3 regions of the Bradyrhizobium sp. BLXBL-03 genome follow, and region 2 is predicted to be linked to each of the others. Evidence: predicted binding sites of a transcription regulator. Region 2 holds the regulator's gene; each other region holds the start of a gene.
What was found. The regulator LexA, encoded in region 2, represses DNA repair genes until DNA is damaged. The targets are predictions, from matches to a motif close to TGTTCNNNNTGTGTTCNG.

Region 1 (4,215 bases), 2.0 Mb from region 2:
GCTTCCTCGGCCCCGGCGGCATGAACGGCATGCCCCACCAGCGGCACCAGATGGTCACCGGCGAGGGCTCCGGCTTCTTCATCTCGGCCGACGGCTATGCCGTGACCAACAACCATGTCGTCGACCACGCCCAATCCGTTCAGGTGACGATGGACGACGGCACGATCTACACCGCGAAGGTGGTCGGCACCGATCCGAAGACCGATCTCGCGCTGATCAAGGTCGACGGCAACAAGGACTTTCCGTTCGTGAAATTCTCCGACCAGAAGCCGCGGATCGGCGACTGGGTGGTCGCGGTCGGCAATCCGTTCGGCCTCGGCGGCACCGTGACGGCCGGCATCGTCTCGGCCAGCGGTCGCGACATCGGCAACGGCCCCTATGACGACTTCATCCAGATCGATGCGCCGATCAACAAGGGCAATTCCGGCGGGCCGGCCTTCGACATGAACGGCAACGTCATTGGCGTGAATACCGCGATCTACTCGCCCTCGGGCGGATCGGTCGGCATCGGCTTCGACATTCCGGCCTCGACCGCAAAGCTCGTCGTCGCGCAGCTCAAGGACAAGGGCGCCGTCACCCGCGGCTGGCTCGGCGTCCAGGTGCAGCCGGTGACCGCGGAGATCGCCGAGAGCCTTGGCCTGAAGGCGGCCCGCGGCGCGATCGTCGACAATCCGCAGGATGGCAGCCCGGCGGCAAAGGCCGGCATCGAGGCGGGCGACGTCATCACCGCGGTCAATGGCACCGCGATCAAGGATTCCCGCGATCTCGCCCGCACCATCGCCACCCTGGCGCCGGGTACGTCCGTGAAGCTCGACGTCGTCCACAAGGGCGACAGCAAGACGGTGACGCTCGCCCTCGGCGAGCTGCCGAACGAGCGGCAGGCCAAGGCAGGCAATCAGTCCGATGACGGCAAGACCCAGCAGACCGCCGGCACGCCGCGTCTCGGCCTCAGCCTGGCGCCATCAGGCGAAGTCCAGGGGGCCGGGCAGAAGGGCGTCGTGGTCACCGAAGTCGATCCGCAGGGACCGGCCGCGCAGCGTGGCATCCAGACCGGCGACGTCATCCTCAATGTCGGCGGCAAGGCTGTTTCCAACGTCGCGGAGGTCCGCTCCGAGCTGGCGCAGGCCAAATCATCAGGCAAGAACAGCGTGCTGTTGCAGGTGAAGAGTGCGGAGGCGACCCGGTTCGTCGCGGTGCCGCTCGCCTGATCTCGCGAGCCTGACGGCAAATTCAAAAGGCGGCCCTTCGGGCCGCCTTTTTCGTGCGCGCCTCTCGAGATACCCACAGGCTGCCGATAACATTCTCGTTAACGGCAGCAATGATGACGGGTTCGTCCGAAAAAGCCGCGTTCGCTGGTCAAACTTCGCCAATACTGTTGCGCTTCGGCGGCAATGAAGCCGCAGAGGCAAGTTGCAGGAGTGGAACTTCGGACGTCCGGCTGATTTGTGGAACCGGCCGATGTCCGTATTGATCGGTGCCGACATGGATCGATTGAAGCTCTCGCTGAAGCTCGGGCTGCTCGTCGCGCCCTTCCTGCTGTCGACCGGAAGCGCCTTGGGTCGTGATGACGGTCGCTTCACGGACTCGCCGCTCAAACCCTGGTTCGACAGCTTGCGCAGCCATCTTGGTCCGTGCTGCTCGGATGCCGACGGCGTTGCGGTGGCCGATCCCGATTGGGACTCGCATAATGGTCACTACAGGGTGAGGCTCGATGGAGTATGGGTCGAGGTCCCCGACGAAGCCGTGATCACCGAGCCAAATCGGGCCGGCCGCACCATGGTCTGGCCGGTCAAGACGGTGTTCGGCGTTTCGATCCGCTGCTTCATGCCCGGCAGCATGATCTGACGGCGGCCAGCTCACCGCCTGGAGGATTTGCGCTTCGAGCTCTTCTTGCTCGTCTTTTTCTTGCTCGTCTTTTTCCTGGACGTCTTTCGCTTCGACGCCTTCTTCGGCACCTTCTTGCCTTTCTTGCGCGCTTTCGACAGGCCGATCGCAATCGCCTGCTTGCGGCTCTTTACCCGTCCGCCGCGACCGCCGCGTCCGCTCTTGGCGGTGCCCTTCTTGTAGCGCCGCATCTCGCTCTCGACATCGCTGCCGGAGCTACGTGAATAGCGGCGCTTCTTTGCCTTGCGTGCCATCAGCTCTCTCCCATGGCTCTGCAAGAAAACAGGAGTGCTGACCCAATGTTCCAAAAGCGCCCGGCGACAGACCTCTTCAGAAAGAATTCGCGAGCTCGATCTCTGCCTCCAGGATCTGGATGCGGCGTGCGGCTTCGGCAAAGGAGAGATCGCGATCGTATTGCGCGGGCTGGTAGGCCTCTTCACTCAGCCGCTTCAGCCGCTGCCCCTGCGCCCGGGTCATCTGCTCCATCAGAAAAGCCTTGGCGTCCGGAAGAGCCTTGGCGTTCGGAAAAGTCTTGGCGTCGTATTTACCCTGAACCTGCATCTCGCTCTCCATCCTGTATTCGTGGCTTGACTATATGTTCTTATTTTGTTCTAACAAGTCATGGACAACAGAATTAATGAAATTCGACGTAAAATCAGCGTCTTGAGGCTGGAGATGGCGGATGTCGAAGCGTCCGTGCGCGATCTCATCAATCGCGACCGCGATTGCAGCGAACGGGCCCAGGCGCAGATCCAGCTGCGCCGGAAGATCAACCTGCTGATCAGCGAATGGAAGGCCGCGGGCGGCGGCGAGGTGTTGCCCGACATCCGCGACCGGGTGCATCTGCGTCCGCTGAAGAACGAGGACAGGCCGGTACGCCGCTGAGGCGTTGGTGGAGGGAGGCTGGCCGTGGAGGAAGACCCGGACACATACCGGATTCTGAGACTGCGCGCCGAGATCCTCGAATTGGGCTCCGCCATCCGGCAATTGCAGCGGGAAGGCCTCGACGACGCCGCCGCCCAGCTCCTGATCGCGCGCAAGCGGGCCCAGCTCGATCAACTCGTGAAGACGAGCTCCGTAGTCCATTCCCTTAACATCCCTGACATCCGACGCAGCTAAGGCGGTCGCGCGACGCGACCTGCCGGAGTTCGTCCATGCCCGATGCCGAAATGGCCGCCTTGCTGCAGGCGGTGCTCGATGAAGTCTGCGCAGACGTGCCCGCGTGGGACACGACGACGCGCGAGCGCGTTGCGATCAGATTGCGGGCGACCGCACGCCAGGACCGCTGCTCATTGCAGGATCTGAAGCGGGCTGGGCGGGACGCGCTGACCCGCGCGCCGACGATGTGGCGGTGAGGGACGTCCCGATGTGAATGCTGTTTCAGGAACGATCGCACCGCGCCTGATTTGACTGCGACCATCCCGAAACAGAAGGAGTGTTCCATGGAGCTCAGCGGCAAGACCATTGCGATTCTCGCCACCAATGGCTTCGAGCAGTCGGAACTGGAGGTGCCGCGCGACCGCCTGAAGAAAGCCGGCGCGACGGTTCACGTGATCTCGCTCGCGGAAGGGGAGATCAAGGGCTGGGACATGAAGGACTGGGGCCGGCCGGTGAAGGTCGACAAGACACTCGATCAGGCCGTCAGCACCGACTACGACGCAATCGTTCTGCCCGGCGGGCAGATCAATCCCGACCTCCTGCGCGTGGAGCCCAAGGCGCTGGCCTTCATCAAGGAGATCTTCAACGCCAAGAAGGTCGTCGCTGCCGTCTGCCATGCGCCTTGGCTGCTGATCGAGACCGGCATCGCCAAGGGCCGCAAGATGACGTCCTACAAATCGATCAAGACCGACGTGATCAACGCCGGCGCGTTGTGGGAAGATTCGCAAGTGGTGGTCGACCAGGGCGTGATCACCTCGCGCAATCCCGGCGATCTCGAAGCCTTCAGTGCCAAGATCATCGAAGAGATCAAGGAAGGGCGCCACAGCCAACGCAGCGCAGCGTGAGCGCACTGCTCACGCGCAACGAGAAGCCCCGCGTCGCCGCGGGGCTTCTTATTGCCGTAAGCCCGCGCTTACTTGCTCTGGCCGTTCTGGGGCGCGGTCATGCTGCCACCGTGATCGCTGCCGGGGCCAGAACCGCCCTGGCCGGACGGATCGGGCGGAACGGTCTTCTTCATGTTCGCTCCCGTGGTGGTCTGCGACATGGAGGAGGAGTGATGCTTCTTGTGCGACTTGGCCTGCGCAGCGAACGGCGCGGCGGCAAGGCCGGTGGCCAGCATCACGGCAAGAGCGAGCTTGATCGTCTTCATGAAAGGGAACTCCCTGAGTTGAA
Region 2 (4,215 bases):
AGCGGCTGGGTCACCGGCAGTTGCAGCACGGTTGCGCGCTGGCCTTCGACGAGCTGGGTCACCAGCACGTATTTGCCATCGGGGAATTCGATCGCGTCGTGATGACGATCGGGAATGTGCGGATCGACCTTGCCGAACTTGCCGACGCGCGAATTGATGGTGCGCGTCCAGATCCACCTGTTGTCGTAGCGGACGTTGTCGGCGAAGGCGAGCTCCGTTCCCGGCAGCAGGCAGACCGCGACCGACATGTCGGCTTCGGAGGCGAAGCCGCGCGTCGAGGTGCCGCGGAAGGTTGTCGTGACGATCGTCTCGCCGACTTCTGCGGGACGCGTCGCGACGGCATGCAAGCTATAGTCACACATCGGGTGCTCCTCATCAGCGATAGAGCACCCGCGCCTCTTCTGAGGCGCAGGCCTCTATCAGAGTGGAAGCCTGCGATCATATGCCATGTTGGGGGCAAATCTGCGGCTTGAGTCTGCAGGCTGCCATCACAATTTCTTTTTCAGATGTCCGAGGAACAAAGACTGCTTCCGTGCATTCCGAGAGCTTCTTCGCTAGCGCCCAGCCGGTGCCGACCAACCCGAATAAGGCCAGGCCGGCTGCGCCCGTTGCCCGACGGAGTTGCGGGCATTGCGGAATTGTTCGCTCATTGCCTGTGGCGCCCTGCGAACGTGATGCTGCGGCTGCGCAGCGAAGGTTTGCGACGCTGATATTGCGATCAGCGCGATCGCGACGGTGCTCAGAATGATCTTGTGCATGGCGGTCTCCTCGGTCTCGCAAGGCCTGCGAAGCGATGCGTGCTTCGTCATGGCGTGCCGGGGATGTAGCGCGGGAGAGGTGGCCGGATAATCTGTGCAAAGCCAGAAAAACTAACCAGCCGGAGCGAACAATCGTCCGCTCCAATCTTGAGGGCGTGCTTGCCAGGTGGCGACGTGCGCCGCGTTCAGTATTTCCGGTACAGCCCGATCAGCTTGCCCTGGATCTTGACCCGGTTGGGCGGCAGGATCCGGACCTCGTAGGCGGCGTTTGCCGGCTCGAGCGCGATCGAGGCGCCGCGGCGGCGGAAACGCTTGAGCGTGGCTTCCTCGTCGTCGATCAGGGCCACCACGATATCGCCGGTGTCGCAACTCTCGTTGCGCTGGATCAGCGCCATGTCGCCATCGAGAATGCCGGCATCGACCATGGAATCACCGCGAACTTCGAGAGCGTAATGCTCGCCCGCGCCGAGCATGTCGGGCGGGACGCTGATGGTGTGGCTGCGCGTCTGCAAGGCCTCGATCGGCGTACCGGCCGCGATCCGGCCCATCACGGGAACTGCGACAGGGCGTTCGCCCTCATCGACGGGCGGGCTCGACATCGTGCGCACCTTGCCGAGATTGCCCTCGATGACGCTCGGCGTGAAGCCGCGACGGCTGCCGGCAGCCGCCTGGAGTTCAGGCAGCTTGATCACTTCGATGGCACGGGCCCGGTTGGGCAGGCGGCGGATGAAGCCGCGCTCCTCAAGCGCGGTGATCAGGCGATGGATGCCCGACTTGGAGCGCAGGTCGAGCGCATCCTTCATCTCGTCGAAGGAGGGCGGCACGCCGCTTTCCTTCAATCGCTCGCTGATGAACCGCAGGAGCTCGTATTGTTTGCGCGTTAACATCTCGACCAAAATCCCCCTGACGATGTCGCTCGATTCACAGACGCTGAATTCAGCATTAAGCCGCTACATGCTCGAAACAAATCATGAACGGACACTATATGTTCGATACATGTTCCGCAACTGCTTAATTTACCGTGAACGCGACAAAGTTCGCGGAACGGTTGCGTCGGCGCGCTCACTCCGGCAGTCGCAAGACCTCGCAAGGCGTGCCGGAAGCGGCCTTCGGTGCGAACGGCGCGCGCACGAGAAGTGCCTGTGCCGCAGCGAGATTCGCCAACAGTGAGGAATCCTGGTGGTTGACGGGAAGAGCGATGAGCGTGCCGTCGTCCCGCGTCTCGAGACGCGCACGCAGATAATCCTCGCGCTGGTCATTGGCCCCGAGGTCGCGACCGAGCACGGCGCGTTCGCGGCGATGATGAATCATTGAACGGCCCGACAGCGCGCGAATCAGCGGCACCAGAAACAGGAAGCCGCAGACGTAGGATGACACGGGATTGCCGGGCAGGCCGATGACGCGCATCGGCCCGAGCTGCCCGTTCATCATCGGCTTGCCCGGCCGCATCGCGATCTTCCAGAACGCCATCGAGATACCTTCGTGCCGAAGCGCCTGCTGCACCAGATCGTGGTCACCGACAGACGCTCCGCCGGTCGTGATCAGGATGTCGGCGCCGGATTCGCGGGCGCGGCGGATCCCTGAGGTGGTGGCGGCAAGCGTGTCGGCGGCGACGCCGAGATCGATGGTGTCGGCACCCTCGCTGCGGGCGAGGGCGTGCAGGGCGTAGCCATTGGAATAGACGATCTGGCCGGGGCCGGGTGTCGAGCCCGGCATCACCAGCTCGTCGCCGGTTGCGAGAATCGCGACCTTGGGACGGCGATGAACGCTCAGCTCCGGATGGTTCATGCCCGCGGCGAGCGCAAGGTCCCGATCGGTGAGCCGTACGCCCTTGCGCAGGAGCACGTCGCCCTCGCGGAAGTCGATCCCGGCGGGGCGAATGTGCCGCCCGGTGACGGCGGCTTCCTTGATCGTGATGCGCTTGCCGTCCGAGATGGTGTCCTCCTGGATCACGACCGCATCGGCGCCCGCCGGAACGACGCCGCCGGTGAAGATCCGGACAGCTTCGCCGGCACCGACGGTTCCTGCGAATGGGCGGCCGGCTGCAACCTCGCCGACCACCGTGAGCTGCGCATCAACCTTCGCAGCATCAGCCGCGCGAACGGCATAACCATCCATCGCTGACATCGCCTCGGGCGGCTGCGTCCGCCGCGCCGCGACGTCCCGCGCGAGCACGCGATGGAAGGCCTGATCCAGAGCGATCATTTCCTCAGCCAAAGGCTCCGCACCGGCGAGCACGGCGGCAAGCGCATCGGAAACCGGCATCAGGGCCACGGCGAACTCCCGCAACGAGATCAAGGACTCGGTCGGGCAAGGTTCTAGCCGAGCGGGAGGGCCGACGCAAAAAAGGCTATACTGCTGCGAAGCTTACGCTTCGGGCACTAGGGCTCATGTCCAGCATGATCCCGCAGGCCGGCCCGACGGGGCAGAACTGTGGCCAGCATCACGACCGCGTTATGGGATTTCCGCTTGCCGCGTTTTCCACTTCAGCGACGTCGGGCGCCTTGGGGCCCTGATCCCGGTCGGGCATCGGATCTGCCTGAGATTTCAGATCGGCCGCCTTGCTCATCAGCTTGGCAGAAAGCTCGGCGTCCGAAGTGGTCTTGGCGAATTTGACCAGCAGGGAGGCCTGCCTGGTGAGGTATGTTTTGCCCAACACGCGATATGTCCGTCCATGGAAATCCCAGCGGACTCAAGAGTCCGGAAGGGGGCATTCCGTTCCCGGAACTCCGTACAAAAATGCACAGAGAGCTTTGGTTCCTCGTTTTCGGGCGTTGTTCCGGAATTGCCCCCCCCGATCAGATCCCCAGCGCCTTCAGCGCGACGCCGACGTCGTGGTGCGAGGTCACATGGACCGTGGTGAGGCCGCGGGCGCGCGCGCCTTCGATGTTCTCGGCGAGGTCATCGAAGAACACGATCCGGCTCGCCGGCACGCCCATCGCGGCCACGACGTGGTCGAACGCTTCCGCATCCGGTTTACGCAGGCCGATGCTGGAGGACAGGTACAACTCGCGGAAATCGCCGAGCAGGTCGGCATATTCCCTGGAAAAATAGTCCACATGCGGGCGGTTGGTGTTGGAGAAGGCGTAGAGCGGCATCTGCCTTGCCGCGCGCGGCAGCAGCTCGGCGATGCCAGGCATCTCGCCCGCGAAAATCGCGTTCCATCCCTCGAGGAACTGGACATCCGAAATGGAGATTCCGAGCGAGGAGCGCAGCGAGGCAAAATAGTCCTCGTCGCTGATCTTGCCGACCTCGTGCAGGCGGTAGGCCTCGTCGCGCACATAGCGGGCGACGATGGCTTCGGGCTCGCAGCCGGCATGTCCCGCCCAGCAGGCGATCGCCTTGGAGAAATCGATGTCGAGCACGACGCGCCCGAGATCGAACAGAAGCGCATCTGCGCTGCCGGGAGAGAGCGAGGTCATTGCATCCTTTCGGGTCAGTATCGGTAGGGCTCGTG
Region 3 (4,215 bases), 4.0 Mb from region 2:
GCGCTCGCGCAAGGCGGCCATCTCCGGCTTGCCGTCGGCCGCGGCGACAGGTTCGGACCTGCCGCCGAGCGCACCGGTCACGTCGTCCAGGCCGGTGGTCTGGCAGCCGCCGAGGGCCAGCACCGCGAGTGCGGGAAGCAGGAATCTCGCCGGGGAGGGGGCAAGGGACGAACGCTTGAACATACTCTGATCACCGCCGGCGGACTGATCAGAGATGCTTCACCGATTAACGCTAAAGTCTCGTTAAGGACGCGTCCTTATGTGACCTAGTCGGTAAATTCCGCACCGAACTCGCAGCCGATGCGCCAGCGCAGGCGGCATTGGCGGGAGTAATCCGGCGCGAAGATGATCGTGAATTGCGGCGGCACTTCCAGAAATTCCGCCACCACTTTTACGCCCCCGTCCGAGATATCGGTGATCGTGCAGTCCCGCGGCAGCGAGCCCGCGCCAAAATGAATCTTGGCCAGCCGGCTGCACACCCGACGTTCGCTTCTACGGCGATTTGCAAGCATTTGAATTCTTCACCCGTTAGATCACGGCCCATCCCGCAGCCTCAGGAGTAGCGGACATGTGTTGGGATGTGCTGAGCGCAGCCACTCGCATTCGAGGCGTAGTCGAAGCTTAATGTCCTGATCCCGTTTACCTGAAGTTAGGGGACCGGCGGCCCTCGCCCACGTTCCTGTATTGTTCTTGTCAGGGCGATCGCTGTCTGCTACCCTTGATTGTGCAAGGGGGCAGCATGGTCCAGCGGGTTTCGACAGTCGCCTTTGAGGGCATAGAGGCCCGCGCGGTCGACGTGCAGGTGCAGGTCGCGCCGGGCCTGCCGGCCTTCGCCATCGTCGGCCTGCCTGACAAGGCGGTGTCGGAGGCGCGCGAACGGGTGCGATCGGCGCTGATCGCTTCGGGACTGGCGCTGCCGGCGCGCCGCATCACCGTCAATCTCGCGCCCGCCGACGTCCCGAAGGAAGGCAGCCATTACGACCTGCCGATCGCGCTCGGGCTGATGGCGGCGATCGGCGCGATCCCGCCGGATGCGCTGGCCGGCTTCACCGTGCTCGGCGAGCTCGGCCTCGACGGCTCGATCGCGCCTGTCGCGGGCGTGTTGCCCGCCGCGATCGGCGCCAACACGCGCGAGGAAGGCTTGATCTGCCCCGCCGCCTGCGGCTCGGAGGCGGCGTGGGCGAGCCCTGATATCCAGATCGTCGCCGCACATTCGCTGATTCAGATCGCCAACCATTTCAAGGGCACGCAGGTGCTGTCGCGGCCCGTGCCGAAAGTGCATGAGGCCGCAAGCTCGCTGCTCGATCTGCGCGACATCAAGGGCCAGGAGAGCGCCAAGCGCGCGCTGGAGATCGCAGCCGCCGGCGGCCATCACCTGCTGATGATCGGCGCGCCCGGCGCCGGCAAATCCATGCTGGCCGCGCGCCTGCCCTCGATCCTGCCGCCGCTGTCGCCGAGCGAACTGCTCGAGGTCTCGATGATCGCCTCGGTCGCGGGCGAAATCGAGGGTGGCGCGCTGACGTCGCGGCGGCCGTTCCGCTCGCCACATCATTCCGCCAGCATGGCCGCGCTGACAGGCGGCGGCGCGCGGGCAAAGCCCGGCGAGATCTCGCTGGCGCATCAGGGCGTGCTGTTTCTCGACGAGCTGCCCGAGTTCGATCCACGCGTGCTGGATTCGCTGCGCCAGCCGCTGGAGAACGGCGAGGTCTCGGTGTCGCGCGCCAATCACCGCGTCACCTACCCGGCCCGCTTCATGCTGGTCGCCGCGATGAATCCCTGCCGCTGCGGCAATGCGTTCGAGCCCGGCTATGCCTGCAAGCGCGGCCGCATCGACCGCTGCACCGGCGATTACCAGGCGCGCATCTCCGGCCCGCTGATGGACCGCATCGATCTGCGCATCGAAGTCCCGGCCGTCACCGCAGCCGATCTGATCCTGCCGCCACCGACCGAAGGCTCCGCTGAAGTCGCCGCGCGCGTGGCGGCGGCGCGCGACATTCAGCTCGCGCGTTACGCACAGGCGGGCCTGCCGCGGGTCCGCACCAATGCCGAGGCGCCGGCGTCGGTGCTCGAAGACATTGCCCGGCCCGACGCGCAGGGACAAAAGCTGCTGCGCGATGCCGCCGAAACCATGCGGCTGTCGGCACGCGGCTATCACCGGGTGCTGCGGGTGGCGCGCACGCTCGCCGATCTCGACGGCACTGACAAGATCGGCCGGCTGCATCTGGCCGAAGCGCTGTCCTACCGGGCACTCGCGGAGGATGTGCGCCAGCTCGCCTGATCTTCCCGCGCGTCAACCCGGTGGTAACGAGTTTCCTTTACGCTCTGCAAACCATAGGGCCCACAAGTTCCGGTACGGGCCCGGCGAGTAGAGCGTCATGTTGCGTTTCAAGATCCTGGCCTCGGTGGTTCCCCTGTTGGCGGCGGCAGTGGTCGCCCGTGGCGAGATCGGACCGGTCTTGCAGCCCTGCATCGCCGTCGGCGACACCTCGGTCGAGCTCACATCCCTGTTCTGGACCGCTCGCGTCCATGTCGCCTTCACCGACGACCCGTCGCGCGCCACGGTCCGGGTCCAGCTCACCGACGACGCCGAGGCCGCGGACTTCGCGGTCGTTGATGATGGTCTCGGTTCCGAGACCGATTCCTGCCAGGCCAATCCAGCGAACCGCCTCATCACCATCGCAGCGCAACCCGTCGATGGCGGCCCGGTGATCTATCTTTCCAGCGACGGCCCGGCCGATTACCGCATCTTTGTCCGCTCGAAGACGTTCTCGCCGCGCGAGGCCGCAGCCCTGATCGTCGGTGCTCATGGCGACCACACGCGGCCCCTCCAGGCCGCCTCGCTTTGATGCATTAAGACCTCGTCAACCATGTTTCGAGGCCGCCCCAAGGCCTCAAGCTGTTCGCAAGGTCGGCAGGACATCGTCGCACGCGGCGGCGGCAGGTAAGAGTCGGGGTCGGTGACGATGGATCGGACGTTCCGGATCAAGGTGCGCATGCGCCGCTTCAGGCGCCGCCACCCGAAGATCGCCTTCGCCATCCGCTCCTTCATGATCTTTTCGGCGACGTTCGGCGGCGCCTATGGCTTCGTCACCGGCAGCCGATCGGAAAATTCGGGCTACGATCCCAACGCCTTTGCGATCGGTGCGAGCTTCCTGTTCGCGCTGGCCTGCCTTGGCCTTGCCACGCTGAGCATGCGGCTGCGTTTCGTCGCCAAGCGGATGCGCAAGCTCGCCGCCCACAACGAGGCGCTGATCGACCGCAATTGGGAGCTGAAGGAAGCCGAAGAGCGCGCCCGCAGCCTGTTCGAATCGCAGGGCGACCTGATCGTGCTGCGCGACCATCAGGGCCGTATCACCTTCGCCAACGACGCCTATTGCGCGCTGGCCGGTCAGGCGCGCAGCGCCCTGGTCGGCACGCGCTTCGATTTCGACGTGCTGGAACAGGGCGACAGTGCGCGCGAAGCGAGCGGCACGCGCATCCATGACCAGAAGATATCGACGCCGCTCGGCGCGCGCTGGATCGCCTGGCGCGAGGGCCTGGTCCGGCACGATGCCGGCCGGCCCGCCGAGCTGCAAAGCGTCGGACGCGACGTGACCGATCGCACCGAGACCGAACGCGCACTGTCCGATGCGCGCGACCAGGCCGATGCCGCCAACCGCGCCAAATCGCGCTTCCTCGCGATGGCCTCGCACGAGATCCGCACCCCCCTGAACGGCATTATCGGCATGGGCGGCCTGCTGCTCGACACCACGCTGACGCCGGAGCAGACGACCTACGCACGCGCCGTGAAAACTTCAGGCGAAGCGCTGATGACGCTGATCGAGGAGCTGCTCGACTATTCCAAGATCGAAGCCGGCAAGCTTGATCTGGAGCAGCGCCCCTTCGCCCTCTCGACGCTGATCGAAGAGGTCACCGAGCTGCTGGCGCCGCGCGCGCAGGCCAAGAAGCTCGAGATCGCGGCTTACGTCGACGAGCGGCTGCCGCTCGAGGTCACCGGCGATGCCGCCCGGCTGCGCCAGGTGCTGCTCAACCTCGCCGGCAACGCCATCAAATTCACGAGCAGCGGCGGCGTGGCGCTGATCGTCGAGCCCGGCATCTGGCCGAACGAGATCAGCTTCCTGGTCCGCGACACCGGCATCGGCATCGCGCCCGAGGCGCAATCGCGCATCTTCCGCGAATTCGAGCAGGCCGACGACCGCGTCGCCCGCACCTATG

Region 1: ACNJX9_RS29610 (DUF3072 domain-containing protein) is a predicted target of LexA. The motif match lies at 2,481-2,498, and genes of this name have one in related genera.
Region 3: ACNJX9_RS00850 (YifB family Mg chelatase-like AAA ATPase) is a predicted target of LexA. The motif match lies at 675-692, and genes of this name have one in related genera.

The regions. Positions count from the first base shown of each region.
Region 1 is NZ_CP182470.1:6,183,318-6,187,532, reverse strand. Features, by position in the region: gene ACNJX9_RS29625 (Do family serine endopeptidase) at 1-1,208, shown strand, start outside; gene ACNJX9_RS29620 (hypothetical protein) at 1,483-1,845, shown strand; gene ACNJX9_RS29615 (DUF6496 domain-containing protein) at 1,857-2,138, opposite strand; gene ACNJX9_RS29610 (DUF3072 domain-containing protein) at 2,215-2,445, opposite strand; gene ACNJX9_RS29605 (hypothetical protein) at 2,560-2,769, shown strand; gene ACNJX9_RS29600 (hypothetical protein) at 2,794-3,003, shown strand; gene ACNJX9_RS29595 (hypothetical protein) at 3,039-3,239, shown strand; gene ACNJX9_RS29590 (type 1 glutamine amidotransferase domain-containing protein) at 3,327-3,887, shown strand; gene ACNJX9_RS29585 (hypothetical protein) at 3,956-4,192, opposite strand.
Region 2 is NZ_CP182470.1:4,218,482-4,222,696, forward strand. Features, by position in the region: gene ACNJX9_RS20300 (hypothetical protein) at 1-362, opposite strand, end outside; gene ACNJX9_RS20305 (hypothetical protein) at 555-758, opposite strand; gene lexA (transcriptional repressor LexA) at 944-1,645, opposite strand; gene ACNJX9_RS20315 (molybdopterin molybdotransferase MoeA) at 1,821-3,032, opposite strand; gene ACNJX9_RS20320 (hypothetical protein) at 3,202-3,417, opposite strand; gene ACNJX9_RS20325 (HAD family hydrolase) at 3,557-4,180, opposite strand; gene ACNJX9_RS20330 (alpha-hydroxy acid oxidase) at 4,195-4,215, opposite strand, start outside.
Region 3 is NZ_CP182470.1:181,758-185,972, forward strand. Features, by position in the region: gene ACNJX9_RS00840 (tetratricopeptide repeat protein) at 1-183, opposite strand, end outside; gene ACNJX9_RS00845 (PilZ domain-containing protein) at 267-512, opposite strand; gene ACNJX9_RS00850 (YifB family Mg chelatase-like AAA ATPase) at 740-2,278, shown strand; gene ACNJX9_RS00855 (hypothetical protein) at 2,376-2,846, shown strand; gene ACNJX9_RS00860 (ATP-binding protein) at 2,964-4,215, shown strand, end outside.